2 regions of the Halomonas sp. R57-5 genome follow, and region 2 is predicted to be linked to the other one. Evidence: predicted binding sites of a transcription regulator. Region 2 holds the regulator's gene; the other holds the start of a gene.

Region 1 (4,844 bases), 1.1 Mb from region 2:
ACAGACTGCGGCGTCTGGTTAGCCTGTGCCAGCATAGAAGTACCCGCCTGTTGGAGAATATTCGCACGCGTCATGTTAGACACTTCTACTGCGTAGTCGGCATCTTCGATACGTGAACGAGCTTCAGAAAGGTTGGTAGACGTCGTCGCCAGGTTATCGATCACCGAGTCGAAACGGTTCAGAGTAGCACCCAAGGTTGCACGACTGGTATCCAGCGACTCAGTTGCTCTATCAACCGCATCAACTAAAGTCTTGAACTCTTCGTGAGTGGCACCTGCACCTGAAGCATCTGCAACTGTAAATTCGCCAGCGGTCACTGCTGTAGCACCAGATACAGTGTCTTCTAAACCAAGTCCGCTAACCGTGGCATCAAGCCTATTAACACTAATAACATCTTCAGCTTCAGTGTTGGAACCAACCTGAATATTAAGAGTCGCGCCAGCGCCACTTGCAACGTTTAGCAGATTAGTGCCGTTAAAGTTGTTGCTGCCCGATACACGTTCAATCTCTGCTAAACGTTCGTTGATCTCGGTAGTAATTGCAGCACGGTCTTCTTTGGCGTTGGTGTCGTTGGCACCCTGTACCGCTAGCTCACGAATACGCTGCAGGTTGTCGTTGATTTGGTCAAGGCCGCCTTCCATGGTCTGTACCAGRGARATACCGTCGCTAGCATTACGGCTAGCCTGATCCATRCCTTTGATYTGGGCWGTCATYTTGTTGGCGATGGCTTGRCCAGCAGCRTCGTCAGARGCGCTGTTRATGCGCAGGCCAGARGACARACGCTCTTGCGCTTTGGCMAGCATAGACTGAGAGTTRGACAGGTTRTTCTGGCCRATCAGGGCMGTAATGTTRGTGTTGATTACAGACATGTGAGTGCTCCTCGAAGATTAACTGGCCTATTGGCCTGCTTAGCGGCGCTTGCGTCGCCGTTATGTTAATTAACGGCAGGCCCGCCAAATTCTTTAGAAAAATTACGCTTCTTTATGTAACTTACTGTAACTATTTCAACTGCACTCTGAACTACTTTCTTAATTGTTGTTCTGCATGTTGCCCAGCATACTGAACTGCTGGGAGAGGTAGCTGCTCATAGAGTTCATTTGGGCGATCAAACCATCCAATTGCCCAAACTGCTTACGGTAACGCTCTGTGCTGCGCTCGATACTAGCCTCCATACGAAGCTTACGCTCGTCCAGGCTGTCAACCCGCTGCTCAGCACTAGTCACTGAGCTTTGAATGATGCCGTTTTCTGCCGTAATGCCTTCAAGCGTGGCGTTTAAGCGCCCAGCAAAGCCGCCTTCTTCGGTTTCGCCCGCAAAGAAGGCAGATAGCCCCTCTGGGTTGTTGGCTACTGCATCGTCCAACTTATCCTCGTCGACCTTTAATCGCCCCTTCTCATCAATGGCTATGCCCAGTTGTGAAAGGCGTGAAATATCGCCGGTGCCGAGGTTGTCAGTAATATCCCGGCGTAGGCGGTCTTCAATGGTGCGCACGGTGCGGTCACCCACTAGCTCGCCAGACGTTTCGCCTTCGCCGTTGTATGCGGTCATTCGGCCAACGGTGGATTTCATTTCGTTATAGTTTTTAACGAACTCGTCAATGGCTTCTCTTAGCGACGCATCATCACGCTCAATCACCAGCGTAACGGGGTCTCCAGAGGCCTCTGTGAGATCAAGCGTTACGCCTTGGATGGCCTCTTCAACGCGGTTGGTTTTACTGGTGATAGTAATGCCATTAACATTCAGCTCAGCGTCCTGACCTGAACGCTGGGTGGCTGCATCCATGGTCAGCGACGCTAAGCCTGAGAAGCCCTCCAGTGAAGCATCTTGGCCCGTCTCTTTTGAGCTCAGCGCTAAGCGGTACCCAGTGCCATCATTAACGATAGAAGCGGTTACGCCAGCCTCTTTATCCGCATTGATCTGGTCACGAACATCCGCCAGCGTACTGCCCGCTGAAATAGCAACGTCGTAGCTTGTTTGTGTTCCGCCAGCACCAAAGTTAAGCGTTAGCGTCGCATCGGCTGCTGTTACCTCTTGGTCTAGCGCTACGCTGTTGGAAGCAGCGCTGCCTGCGCGAGCCAGTTGGGTAACGGTTACTTCATAGCGCCCGGCATTAGCGGTTTCGCCTGCGGTCGCCAATACGCCATCGCCCGTCACGGTGCTTTTTTGCTGCTTAAATGTAGCGGCATCGTTCAACGCAGCAATAGAGGTTTGCACGCGATCCATCGCTGATTCAAGGCGCCCATAAGCTGAAATTTTGGTTTGCTGAGCACTTTTCTGCTCTAGAATAGGCACAAGCTTTTGCTGTTCGGCCGCTTTTAGCTGATCCACCAAACCTGAAAGATCTAATCCAGAACCTACACCGAGTGCTGTGATCGATGCCATGGGGTTCATTCCTTATAAGAAGTAGAGAAAGGTGTCTAGGTAATCTATCGGCTGCGGAGGAGCAAACTTTAGAGTTAATGCCTTTTTTAAGCTGTTTTTAAAGCATTGCAAAGAAAAATGCCCAACACACTGTGCCGGGCATCTTGTAAACTATTAATTTAGCTAGCTTATCAGCCTAACTTAACCTTGCTGATCAAGCACTGCAAACTGCTGGGTCAGATAAGCACTGGTTGAGTTCATTTGCGCTACCATGCTGTCCATCGCTTGAAACTGTGTGCGATAACGCTCAACGGTTTGCTCGATACGGCTTTCCGTTGTCGCATAGCGGTCTTCTAACGAAGCAAAGCGCCTTTCAGACGAATCAACGGCACTTTCAAGGCGGCCACCTGTTCCCACCAAGCTTTCCAGCGATGAGGCTATTTGCCCTGCCATGCCACCCTCTTCGCTATCGCCTGCAAAAAAATTGGCTAGCTGATCCGGCTGATTAGCAACAATGCTATCTAACTTATCTTCGTCAATCTCCAGCTTGCCATCCACTTGAAGTGAAATACCTATATCCGACAACACGCTAAAGCCATCGCCGCCGACAACACTGCTAATTGTTTGACGAAGCTCTCGTTCAACCGCGCGGGTCGCGGCATCGGCGTTCAACCCCGCCGACTGACCAGTCTCTTCGTCAAACGCTGTCAAACTGGTAATGGTGTCCTTGAGCGTGTTGAAGTCATCAACAAAGGCCGTGATCTGCTCGCGGATAGCCTCATCATCCTGCTCAACGCTTACAGTGCTCGTCGCACCAGCCTCAGCAAGGTTTAAGGTAATGCCTTGAATAGCGCCTTCCACTTGATTGGTAGGGCTAACAATATCGATTCCATTGACGTTAAACTCTGCATCCTGCCCCGCTTGAACTACCTGGGCATCAGTCGTTTGTACATCGCCCGCAAGAATGTCTGAAAAGTTTGTGCTTTCAATACTCGCGTCCGCACCCGTTTCCGTTGAATTTACTGCAAGACGATACCCTTCACCGTCGTTGATAATAGAGGCGCTTAAGCGGCCATCACTCTGTTGATTGATAGCATCACGCATATCTTCGAGGGAACTGCCATCGGCAATGGTAATGGGATCCATAGCTCCGTCAGCAAGAGTAAAGGTTAATGACTGCTCCCCAGTCACTATGCTTTCATCTGCTGTTTCCAAACGCTCTGTTACTAGGCTACTGGCTGTAGCTAACTGGCCGACCTGCACTTCGTACTGACCTGGCTGGGCCTCATTGCTGCTAACAGCGCCAACGGCACTGCCTTCTACATTGGTTGTTAAGCTCTCGAATGACGCCCCATCATTGAGTGCTTCGGCTGAGCTTTGAAACTGCTCAAGCGCGCTTTGCAACTTACCATAGGCAGATATTTTCGTATCTTCAGATTGGAGCTGTGCCGCAATAGGCTCAAGCTTTGCTTGTTCTGCCGTTTTTAATTGCTCCAGCAAGCCATTCAGATCCAAGCCAGAACCGATGCCTAGTGATGTAATAGCAGCCATAAGACCAATGCCTTTTTTGAATACATTTAGCTACGCTTGCTGCTTTCAATTAGCGTTCCTTCATTAAGCGATGCGTAGCACTTTTCTTTAATACAATTACCTTAAAACCTCGGCTAGGTGAAGAATAACTTAAATTTTCTTCTTCATCTTTTCGTATTAAGACGTTACTTCAAGTAACTAAACGTAATAGATACACCCATTACTCAGAAAAATGACGATAATAAGTTCATCTTTTAGTGGGTCTTTCTAGTTGCTCTTTCTCCCCACCCCTATGTAACGCAAACCTGCCTCTTCAACAGCCATTGGCGTGTACAAATTACGCCCATCGATAACGACTTTTTCCGCCAGTTGGTCGGCTAACCAAGCGAAATCGACGCTGCGAAACTCTTTCCACTCGGTGCAGATAACCAACGCATCGGCGCCTTTGACTGCCTGAATGCGATCACCGGCGAGCATTAAGTCATCCCGTTCGCCATAGATACGGCGGCATTCCGCCATGGCTTCGGGATCAAAGGCTTGCACCTTAGCACCCGCTTGCCAAAGCGCTTCCATCAATGTGCGGCTTGGGGCTTCACGCATATCGTCGGTGTTGGGCTTAAAGGCTAGCCCCCACACGGCAATGGTCTTGCCACTTAGATTGCCTAAGTTATCTTGCAGTTTTGTGAACAGCGTTTGCTTTTGGCGTAAATTAACCGCTTCAACAGCACTGAGCAGTTCCGGGGTATAACCTAACTGGCGCGCGGCGCGCTCTAGTGCCTGAACGTCTTTGGGAAAGCAGGAGCCGCCGTAGCCACAGCCTGGGTAAATAAAGTGGTAGCCAATGCGCGGGTCACTGCCGATTCCTCGCCGCACGTCTTCCACATCCACTTCAAGCCGTTCGGCGAGATTAGAGATTTCGTTCATAAAGCTGATTTTGGTGGCGAGCATGGCATT
Region 2 (5,258 bases):
CGCTGGTCCCGGGATGTACTGGGCCAAGGGCGTCGCTTGTCATCACTACTGGCGAGGCTGCGCCAACGCGTCACCGGTTTTGCAGAACTAGAAGAGACCTGGAACCTAGCCTCGCTGCCGAGCCGTGTGCAGGAACAGCGTTTGGACGCACTGCTCGCCGGCTATCCCGCGGCGGAAACCACCTTAGGGATGGCGTGGTCGGCGCGGCGCAATGAGCGCGGCTGCGACTGGGCAATGCCGGACATAGGGCTGGACACAGATGGCGCCTGGCTGGCGCTACCCTGGCTGCAGCATCGCCACGTCGCGGGATGGCAGCCGCGCTTAGCCGCGCTGTCAGAGTCAACCGGCGTCGCGGTACACCTACTGCCGCGCTTTCCCGAACCGGAGGCGCTCGTCTGGCTGGAAGCCGAGCATTTGACCTGGGTCAGCCAAGTAGCCCCCAGTCATAGGGTACTCTTTCACCATGAGCGCCAGACCCTCCGTCAGTTGTTTGATGACAGTGTGCTAACGCATCATGTAGGCGTGCGTTTTCGTGGCCAATCGGTGCAACTTTGGACGGTCTACGCCGAGGTTGAGGACGCCAGTGGCACTGCGCTGCTCGCCTGGTACGGGGAAGTGCGCGACCCGGAAAGTGCCAAAGTGGTAGCGCGCCGCTACTGGCTAACCCCTGCACGGCTGGGGGCTGAGGTGCTCTCGCTACTGTTAACACAGCTGCAAAGTGAAGGCTTGGCCGCCTTGACGCGGCGCGCGTGGCAGCAGTTAAAAGAGGCCGATAGCGGTGATCTCAATGCCGAAGTACGGCTGTTAATGGCCAGCGGTGTGGCGTCGGTCGCTGGGCATCTCGATGTTGCCGATGATGAGGAGGCGCAGACGCTGCGCGGCGATCTGCTCAACCTACTAGGCGCCAGCCGTCGCCGCCGCGATACCGGTATGCTTGATGCGCTGGTCTACGCCTTTATGGCGCGGGATGCGATTCGTCAAATGGGCAGTGTGAGTCGAGAGGGTGTGGCGTGAGCGAACAAGATCAAGCCTCGGGACTGCGCAAGTGGGCAAACCTGCAGCGCCAACAGCAGCAGGCTGAGGGGGCGGTTGATGTTGCGGCGGCAGAACCTGTGGCCGAACACGTTTCACCCCTATCAACGCCGACGCGAGCGGCGCTGGAAGAGCCCAGGACGGTGGCGCCGCCCAGGCCCAAAATTCCGCTTATAGTAGTTGGGCTGCCCGGTCGCGGCGTAGTTCAGGTGAGTAAGGTCAAAGCACGTCTGGGGCAGTGGTCAACGCTAGGTCGAAACTGGGCCGGTGAGCCTGATGACTGGGATATTCGCATCGTCATGGCGGAAACGTCTGAGCTTGCGCAACTGAGCGACCAATACAGCCGCTGGGCGCTGTGGATTAGTAGCGATGCCGATGCGTTTGCGACCATGTTCCGTACGTTGCGCCAGTTGCATGAGGGTGGTGGGCCGCGTCGTTTGCTGGCACTCCATGAGCCGCACTTGCCGCGCCAGGGGCTACTCGATAACTTGCGTGAGGCTGCTGATTACTACTTAAATATGGAGTTACTGGTACTTGCACGATGAGCGCACTCTGCCAAGGAGACCAAGCATGCTAAGCTGGCCGTTAACAGGGCGGCTGCCGTTGATCGCGGCGCTGCTGACAGGGTGTCTATGGGCAGGTTTAACGGGGAGCGCCCAGGCAGCGCCCGGTAGCTGGAGCACTCAGATACCGGGACTGATGGKGGCGATGAGTGATCGGGCAAGCAGTAGTCAGGCGGCCACCCCACCCGACGTCGCCAGCCTGCAGTCAGGCCAGCTTGGGCGTATACAGTGGCAGTTTCMCTACCCCCCCAGTGCGCACTTAAACGCTTGGCTGTGCCATCCTGAGCAGTGCGTTGCGTTAACGGGTATGCGGGGTTCTACTACCGCGCTAGCGGGACGAGACGCCGATGCGCCGTTGCATTTTCGCTTCGCCTTACGTCCAGGTCAGCGGCCTGTTCGGGTGCAGGGATTGCAAATGATTGTGAATTATCAGTGAAGGCTGGATAGCCGCGAGGCGAGAATATGTACACAGCACAGGGCAGAATTAAACAAAATGAGCTGTTGACTCAATACATGCCATTAGTGCGACGTCAGGCCTTGACGCTACAGGTTCGATTGCCAGCGAGTATTGAGCTCGACGACCTTATTCAAGCCGGGATGGTGGGGCTGCTGGAAGCGCTGGGGCGCTTCGACGCTACCCAGGGAGCCACCTTCGCGACCTTTGCCAGTCAACGTATTCGCGGTGCGATGATGGACGAGTTGCGCACCCGCGACTGGCTGCCGCGCAGCGTACGCCGCTCAGCGCGGGCGGTTGACCGCGCCGTTCGCCAATTAGAGCAGCAGCTCGGGCGAGCGCCGGAAGAGCACGAAATTGCTCACCACCTAGAGATGCCGCTGAGCGACTATCAGCAGCTCCTTAACGACACCAACAGCGGCCAGCTATTGCCGTTTGAAGAGCTAGTCGCCGATGGCGGCGAGCCTATCAGTCATGAACTGGGCAATTCACCGTTCGAGCAGTTGCTGGATGGACAGCAGCGGCAAACGCTGATTGATGCGATTGAAGCGCTGCCAGAGCGTGAAAAGTTGCTTATGGCGCTGTACTACCAAGAAGAACTCAACCTCAAGGAAGTAGGGGCTGTGTTGGGCGTAACGGAGTCACGCGTTTCTCAACTACACAGCCAGGCCGTAAGTCGTTTACGCGCTCGCTTACACGACTCGGCATAACACCTCTTTTTACTCACTTGTGACCGGCAAGGAGCCGTGGATGAATCCTTCGACGCTGATAGGCATATTTGCCAGCATACTGCTGTTGGTGAGCGTGCTGTTTTTAACCGCAGAGTCCCCTGAAAGCTTTATCAATTTTCCGGGTCTGGCCATCGTGGTGACCGGTACCCTGGCGGCGACCTTTATCAGCTATCCGCTGAAAGAGGTGCTGCGTGTCGTACGGCTGGTGGGCTTGGTATTTCGGCGCGAAAATACCTATATGCGTGACGATATCCGCGAATTGGTCGATATGTCACGGCTGTGGTTTAAAGGCGATGTGCGCGCGGTCGAGCGCGAGTTGGAGCATACCCGCAATCCGTTTCTGCGCACCGGGATCCAACTGGTGATCGCCAACACCAAAGAGGACGAAATTTTTGACATGTTGCGCTGGCGCATCGCCCGCCTTAAAGCGCGTGAGCATGCCGAGGCACAAATATTTCGCACCATGGCCACCTATGCGCCTGCGTTTGGCATGATCGGTACCCTGGTAGGGCTGGTCAATATGCTGGAAGTCATGGATGCAGGCGACTTGCAGGTGATTGGGCCGCGCATGGCGGTGGCCCTGCTGACTACCTTCTATGGCATTTTACTCGCCAACTTAGTGTTTAAACCGATTGCGGTGAAGTTAGAGCGCCGCACCGAAGAGCGACTGATTACCATGAACATGGTGCTGGAAGGTATTTCGCTGATTACCAAGCGTCGCCTGCCGTCGTTTATCGAAGAGACACTCAACTCCTTTGTGGCTAACTACCACGATGAAATTCGTGATAACAGCGTCAAACCCAGGCCTGACTCGTCGGTGAGTTCGGCGGCCAAGGGGTAGGCCCGATGCTAGACCGCGATACACGCCACGCGCTGGAAATGACGCCGTCGCCAGGCGATGGTGAAGAGGGCTGGTTAACCAGCTATCTGGATGTATTGACGCTGCTGATCACGCTCTTTGTACTGCTGCTTTCACTGACGCCGCCGGGCGGCGGTGAAGCGGCTGATACTGCTTTCATGCGTTCGGCCAGCGCGGTATCATCATTGCCGCTGGCGTCTCTAGCCACCGGGATTCAGCCCCGCCACGCTGGGGTGCAGCCGCAGTTTGACGGGCTTGATATTCCTGGAGTCAGCGTTTCGCAAGGCCGCGAAGGGGTGACGCTGCGGATTGATACCAGCCTGCTATTCCCCAGCGGCCAAGCGGTACTAACCCCCCAAGGGCGAGGCGTGGTTGAAAGCCTTATCGGTGTGCTGACGAATTTTGATGGCCAGATATCGGTGGAGGGGCATACCGACAGCGTGCCGATTTCAACGGCTCGCTTCCCCTCGAACTGGGAGCTTTCATCAGCGCGGGCAATCGCCGTGGTGAGGCACTTAGAGCGCCAAGGGTTCAATATTTCACGTATGCGGGCCGTCGGATATGCCGATACCCAACCCATGGAACCGAACGCAACCGCGGATGGGCGAGCTGCCAACCGGCGCGTAGAGCTGCTGCTAAGACAGCAGGTCGAGGGTGAATAGATTGCGAGGCCACGTTTGTGTCCATGTACCACCCGCGATTGCAGTCGTTTGGTGCCCTGCTGGTATTAGATGCTGATTGTCGACGCATCCAAGCCAGTAGCACTAACTTAACCCGCTTAACCGGTGTTGAGCGCCCTGAAAATGGGCAGCTCACCCTTGGCTGTGTGTTGGGGAAACGGCTAAGCCAGCGGGTGCGTCGCGAAATGCACGGGCAGCAGCGGCTTTCCGGCCCGCTAGTGTTTATTCGTTCCAAGCATAGCAACGTGCGTTTTCAGCTCCATGCTTACCGGGTAGGCGAGCAGGTTATCGTCGAGATTGAACCACTAAATCCCCAGGGTAAGCGCCGCTTGCTCTGCACCGTCAATGAGCGGCTGATGCGCTTAGCGGAAGCCACCCATCAGGAAGAGCTGCTCGACTCCTTGGTTAACGCGATTCAACAGCTTACCGGCCATGATCGCGTGACGGTGTGCCATTTTGATAGCGATTGGCATGGTTTGATGGTTGCCGAAGCGCTAGGAAAACAGCTGCCCTCGCTGTTGGGGCAGCGCTTTCCCGCCAGCGACTTCCCAGCTGCCTTGCGCAAAAGTTACCAACACTACCCTGTACGGTTAATTGAAGACGTCGATGCGCCGCCTGAAACGCTGACGCCCGCCTACTCGGGAGCAAGCCTTAGTGGCAGCTTTTTACGCGCGCCTGCCCCGGAACGGCAGCGCTATTTAAACCGGCTGGGGGTACGCGGCTCACTCAGTTTGGCAATGCAGGGTGATACCGGCTTATGGGGGCTAGTGTTTTGCCACTCGGCCGCGCCGCACTCGGTTGAGCCGTCGGCACGTGATGCCGTTCGTACCTTGGTGCAGATGGCCACCCAGCGCTTACTGCTGCTCCGGGCGCGACAAGAAGCCCGCTACCTGCAGCGGGTTCAGGATAGCTTGGCACTGAGTACCCGAGCGCGTAGCG

Evidence for each region. The regulator FliA, encoded in region 2, starts transcription of late flagellar genes. The targets are predictions, from matches to a motif close to CTAAAGTTNNNNNNNNNNCNGCCGATA.
Region 1: the regulator FliA is predicted to act here: its motif matches at 940-966, upstream of HALO_RS04335 (flagellin N-terminal helical domain-containing protein).

Annotation. Positions count from the first base shown of each region.
Region 1 is NZ_LN813019.1:956,069-960,912, reverse strand. It holds gene HALO_RS04335 (flagellin N-terminal helical domain-containing protein) at 1-869, opposite strand, end outside; gene fliD (flagellar filament capping protein FliD) at 1,029-2,381, opposite strand; gene fliD (flagellar filament capping protein FliD) at 2,562-3,911, opposite strand; gene HALO_RS04320 (UDP-glucose dehydrogenase family protein) at 4,158-4,844, opposite strand, start outside.
Region 2 is NZ_LN813019.1:4,850,953-4,856,210, reverse strand. It holds gene flhF (flagellar biosynthesis protein FlhF) at 1-1,014, shown strand, start outside; gene HALO_RS22155 (hypothetical protein) at 1,011-1,577, shown strand; gene HALO_RS22150 (flagellar protein FlhE) at 1,603-2,031, shown strand; gene HALO_RS22145 (RNA polymerase sigma factor FliA) at 2,058-2,759, shown strand; gene HALO_RS22140 (motility protein A) at 2,800-3,621, shown strand; gene HALO_RS22135 (OmpA/MotB family protein) at 3,627-4,301, shown strand; gene HALO_RS22130 (sensor domain-containing diguanylate cyclase) at 4,325-5,258, shown strand, end outside.